2 linked regions of the Magnetococcus sp. PR-3 genome follow. The protein of the gene in region 1 interacts with the protein of each later gene in a pairwise test. Links are inferred from orthologs where the notes say so. Each region holds a gene or a part of one and is shown on either strand. Other genes may lie near its edges.

The links.
Region 2: the proteins of ftsZ (region 1) and rlmN interact in binary tests that used the Escherichia coli proteins (3 or more experiments, as listed by UniProt). The link is inferred for Magnetococcus sp. PR-3 from one-to-one orthologs.

The regions. Positions count from the first base shown.
Region 1 is NZ_JBAHUQ010000019.1:75,984-78,885, reverse strand. Bases 4-2,901 are described here. They hold ftsZ (cell division protein FtsZ), read right to left. Parts: upstream 2,140-2,901; coding sequence 868-2,139; downstream 4-867. Other genes in these bases: ftsA (cell division protein FtsA), read right to left, coding at 2,214-2,901; lpxC (UDP-3-O-acyl-N-acetylglucosamine deacetylase), read right to left, coding at 4-396. Outside these bases: more of lpxC, read right to left, coding at 1-3; more of ftsA, read right to left, coding at 2,902-2,902. UniProt on the Escherichia coli protein: Essential cell division protein that forms a contractile ring structure (Z ring) at the future cell division site. The regulation of the ring assembly controls the timing and the location of cell division.
Region 2 is NZ_JBAHUQ010000021.1:99,049-101,971, reverse strand. Bases 3-2,921 are described here. They hold rlmN (dual-specificity RNA methyltransferase RlmN), read left to right. Parts: upstream 3-886; coding sequence 887-1,957; downstream 1,958-2,921. Other genes in these bases: V5T57_RS13110 (DUF302 domain-containing protein), read left to right, coding at 2,431-2,921; ndk (nucleoside-diphosphate kinase), read left to right, coding at 305-730. Also shown: more of V5T57_RS13110, read left to right, coding at 2,922-2,923.

The DNA of each region.
Region 1 (2,902 bases):
TTTGATGCGGATACGCCGTTTGGGTGCTTGTTGGTCAACAATCCCTGCACACTCCAGCAAAAAGACAAAGGGTGCAGCGCTGCCATCCATAATGGGGACTTCTGGTCCATCAATATCGACATAGGCGTTGTCCACACCCATACCGGCAAAGGCAGCCAAAAGATGTTCAATGGTTGAGATACTCACACCATCTTTATTCGCGATGGTGGTGCACAGGCGGGTATCCTTGACGTTCTCGACATGGGCAGGCACCAAAGCACCTTCCAGATCGGTACGACGAAACACGATGCCCGTGCTCTCAGGGGCGGGGCTTAGCGACAGGTAAGCCTTCTGCCCACTATGCATGCCAATACCTGTGCAGCGAACCGTGTTCTTCAATGTTCGTTGATAATGCATGGATAACTCCTCATGGAATAAGCCCTGCCGAAACATGCTTACCCCGTTTGCTCTCATCCGCTTTTTTATTCGCCATAGCGCTCAAAAAAGTCGCATCGGCATAGAATACTACGGACGGCTGCTTATAAGAAAGCAAAAGAGCAAGAATTATGCACAAAAACAGTAGTGAGAAGAAAATAAACGCGGATTTGGGTCTGTTGGCGGGTGTTCAAGGGGGGGCGGCGCCTTCCTTGGCGACCCCGCGAAGGTTTCCCTTCGCTTTAATTGGCAATCCTGCCAACTTCCTTGGATCCAAAACAGCTTCCCTGGGGAAGGTCTTGGATCGATCCCATGAGATTAGGGGCCATCCCTGGCCAAGGCTCAACCAAAGTTGAACCGTCCTTAACTGAAATAACGATATGTGACCCAGCTCACTACCATTCGACTTGGTTAGGCCATGACCCATGCAGGCCATGGCCTAACCACAGATCCTCAGTCCATTTGACGACGCAGGAAGGTTGGGACATCAAAGTCCTCATGCCCACCATGCATAGCGTCCATATTACGACGTTGACGGGACTGGCGCTCTTGGCGCATTTGACGAATGTAGTTTAGGTCTTGAACGTTGGTGTTTGGTACCGCTTCAGCAACAGGCTGTTGCATGGGTTGCTGAACAGGTTGCTCTTGCATCGGTTGCTGCATCATAGGGGCTGCAGGCTGCTGTTGCATGGGTTGTTGTTGAATCGGCTGGCTAGCAATGGCCTCTGTGCTGGCCATCTCTTGTGTTGGGAACGCCATTTGTTCAGCTTGCCCAATACCTGTTGCCACAACCGTTACACGGACACTATCTTCCAACTGCTCATTCAACGTGGTGCCAAATACAATGTTGGCATCTTCATGAGCCATGTCACGTACAACCATAACAGCCTCATCCACTTCTTGCAGCGTGAGGTTGTAACCACCAGTGATGTTAACCAAGACGCCACGGGCACCGTGAATGGATGCATCGTCCAGCAAGGGGCTGGAAATGGCATTGTTAATGGCTTCCATCGCACGACCTTCACCGGTAGCTTCAGCAGCACCCATCATGGCTTGGCCCATCTCTTCCATAACCGTGCAGACATCAGCAAAGTCAACATTGATATGGCCAGGGTGGGTGATCAGATCGGTGATACCACGTACAGCTTGGTGCAGTACATCATCAGCTTTACGGAAGGCGTCTAAAATGGTGGTGTTCTTTCCAACCGCAGCCATCAGCTTTTGGTTGGGAATGGTAATCACAGTGTCTACTTGATCACGTAGCTCTTCCAGACCCTCTTCAGCTTGGCGCATACGGCGCTTGCCTTCAAAGTGGAAAGGCTTGGTGACCACGGCGACGGTCAGAATGCCCAGCTCTTTAGAAATGCGGGCAATAATAGGGGCTGCGCCTGTGCCGGTGCCGCCGCCCATGCCGGCCGTAATAAACACCATATCAGCCCCTTCAATGGACTGACGCAGGCGTTCTTCGGTCTCCATAGCGGCATGCTTGCCTACTTCAGGCTTAGCGCCAGCTCCGAGACCACGGGTGATGTCTTCTCCGATTTGGATGCGTGTTGGAGCCAGGCTTTTGGTCAAGGCTTGGGAGTCTGTGTTGGCTACAATAAATTCAACCCCTTCAAGATGGGACTGAATCATATTATTGACTGCATTACCACCACCACCACCAACACCTACAACTTTGATGCGGGCTTCCAGTTCATCCGTGTGTGCAAACTCGATTGTCATTATTACCCCCTTGGTATTGCGCGTTTATCCGCGTCTATTTTGGGTTTGTTATGGTTATTATTTTGGTTGGTGCATCAAAAGATATCACCAAACCAGGAACGCATGCGTGAAACCACAGATCGGCTGCCACCGACATCATCCTGTGCGAACCGCATGGTAGACTCTTGCCCAAATCGATTGGCATACAGGACCAAACCTGTTGCCGTTGCAAAGCTGGGGTTAGCGATCACATCCGTCAAGCCACCAACCCCTTGGGGTAGTCCTCTACGAACAGGCTTGTTAAAGATCTCCTCAGCCAGCTCCACCATTCCTTCGGTGTTGGAAGCGCCGCCTGTCAACACAATACCTGCGGCAATCTGTTCTTCAAATCCGGAGCGCGCAATTTCACGCTGCACCAGGGTAAACAGCTCCTCGACACGGGGTTCGATAATCTCTGCCAAGATATGTCGACCCAATGAGCGGGGGGGGCGTTCACCAATGCTTGGAACTTCAATGGTCTCGTCAGGGCCCACCAAAGAGGATAGGGCACAACCAAACTTACGCTTAAGCTGTTCGGCCTCACGCGTCGGTGTACGCAGACCAACCGCAATATCGTTGGTCATGTGGTCACCACCAATCGCCAGTACGGCTGTGTGCTTGATATGACCATCGGCATAGATCGCAATATCTGCCGTACCACCACCAATATCCAACAAGCAGCAACCCAGCTCTTTTTCATCATCGGTCAAGCAGGCTTCTGCAGAAGCGAGCTGTTCCAAAATGA
Region 2 (2,923 bases), on another replicon or contig:
TCAGGTTCCAAAACAGAGCCTCTTAGCTTTTTTTACAATAAAGGCCAATTTTAGAGGATAAAGAGCTTGGCAACCCACCAACCAATTGCTACCCTCGCCACACTCTGCATAGCAACCACCGGTAGAGGCACCAAAACCAAGTCAGATTTTCGGGGATTATTGCCAGACATTTCCCTTGTCATCTTAACTTGTTGAGCGTGTTTTATACCGTAAGATGCTGCATCACACTCCTCTAGCAAAAACATGAGGACTGTGACATACACCCCATAAACGCCTTTCAGGCACGCTTAAGAGGAGAAACCCCATGGCCATTGAACGTACTTTTTCCATCATCAAGCCCGACGCTGTTGCTAAAAATGTAATTGGTGAGATCCAATCCCGTTTTGAAAAAGCTGGCTTGCGTATTGTTGCGGCTAAGATGATCCGTATGACCCCTGCTGTTGCTGGCAAGTTTTATGAAGTACACAAAGAGCGCCCCTTCTATAATGATCTTTGTGCATACATGAGCTCAGGCCCAGTGGTTGTACAGGTACTTGAAGGTGAAGGTGCGATTCTTAAGAACCGCGAAGTCATGGGTGCAACCAACCCTAAAGAAGCTGCTGCCGGAACCATTCGTGCTGATTTTGCTGAAAGCATTGATGCCAATGCCGTGCATGGTTCTGATGCCCCCGAGACAGCTGCGCAGGAAATGGCATACTTCTTCAGTGGCACCGAGTTGTGTGACCGCTAAGATGCGAGGCTTAAAGCCAGTAGCCTCAATTATTGAGGCTGCTGGCTTTACCCAAAAAAGGTTGCCTCTTTGTTGAAAGAGCTCCACCCGACCAATCCCCACACTCCTCATCAAACGCCCCTTCCCCCCAACCATGGACCGATAAGAGAACATCTAATGCCTACCCCCTCTATAGATTTAACGGGATTAACACGTGAGAACCTAACCCAGTTAATTGTTGAGCAGTGGGGGGAAAAGCCTTTTCGTGTCAAACAGCTCTGGTCTTGGCTCTATGTAAAATTAGCTGAAGAGATTGACCAGATGAGCGACCTCTCTAAAGACTTTAGAGCCAAGCTATCTGAAGTTGCCAGCCCTCTGCGCCCAGCTGTCTCTCAACATCAGGTGAGTGAGGATGGAACAGAAAAGTGGCTGTTACGCATGGCAGATGGGCAACAGATTGAAACTGTATATATTCCAGAAGATGGACGTGGGACTTTATGTATCTCTTCTCAGGTCGGCTGCACCCTTAGCTGCCCTTTTTGTCACACCGGCGCCCAGGGTTTTGCTCGAAACCTGACGACATCTGAAATTGTTCAACAGGTTCTTTTTGCCCGTACTGAATTAAACAAACGTGAAAAACGGGTCACCAACATTGTTTTAATGGGCATGGGTGAACCCTTATACAACTACAGTGCAGTGCACGATGCTGTTTTAATTCTTCTTGAAGATTCAGGGTTAGGATTTGGCACGCGCAAAGTGACACTAAGCACCGCAGGCTTACTTCCGAAGATGGAACAGGCCGGTTATGAATTGGGCGTTAACCTTGCTGTATCCCTGCATGCTGTGCGGGATGAGCTTCGTGATGAACTGGTCCCTTTAAATAAAAAGTACAACCTGCAAGCGTTACGTGAATCCACATTACGCTACCCATTAAAATCCGGACGCCGTGTCACGTGGGAGTATGTTATGCTTGCAGGGGTTAATGACTCCGATGAAGACGCCCGCCTTATGGCCACGTTTCTGAAGGACATTCCTTCTAAGATCAATTTGATTCCATTCAACCCATGGCCCAACGTACCCTATCAGCCTAGCGCCATGCCACGTATACGGGCTTTCCAGAAAATTTTGTGCGACGCAGGTTACGTGACCGTAGTTCGGGACCGACGCGGAGAAGATATTGATGCCGCGTGTGGTCAGCTAAAAGGTGCCGTAATCGGCACCCGTGAAAGAGCACCTAAAGACGTCTAACTTCATAAATCCGACATCCTACCTAGCTAAAATCCAAAGGCCAGAAACAGTCCCTCACATAAAGATCTGCGTATAACTACTGAGTTGTTTTTTATAGTTAAATATATAACTTTAAACAACCAAACATGCGCCCTGCCCATACGTCATGTCTAGCCACTTTTGCTTCGATAGTCATCCGCCGCTTTGCCACCGCCTATAGCCCTGTAATTTATGGGAATTCCTAGAGAAAGTATATTTTATATGCACATTCGTTGATTTGTGAAATGGGGTATATAATTATTATGAAATTGCGCTTGCAATCCCCATTTAAAAAGGACAAGATAAATCGATTTTTCCTTCCATAATAAGGTTTTCCTTATATAGAGGAAGGTTAATGTGCGACACCTTTTCGAACAAGGTGTATCGTATTGTTCAGGTGCCGTCGGGGGGGCGGCAGGTATACCCTCTTAATTTTGTAAGGATGGAGTCTATCCATGGGATTCTTGCGTAACCTGTTGGCTCTCATTGGAGCCGTCGCCGTAGCGGGTGGTCTCTACGGCTACGCCAAAATTGCACCTGATCTGGCCGAGTTTGATCCCGGCTATCAGCAAATGTACATGAAGTTTGCTTCTGACCTTCTTGAGTCCAAAGATCCTGGCGTTGCCATGATGTGGATGGTGGAAGTGGAAGAGGACATCACGGTTGAAGATGTAAAAGAATCGTTGAAAAGCTTAGCTGCGGCACGCAACTTCTTGTTTGTTGGGGAAGCACCCTTCTACAAACAGGTTCAAGCGGTCACAGGTAAACCTTACCGTCACGTTTCATTCATGTCATTTTGTGACGCACGTGTAGGTAAGATGATGGCAGATTACCGGGATGAATATACCGGTTTTATGCCTTGCCGGATTTCTGTAGTTGAAGGTAAGGACGGTAAGATCCGCCTTTACTCCATGAATCTGGACATGATGATCTATGGTGGACGTGAGC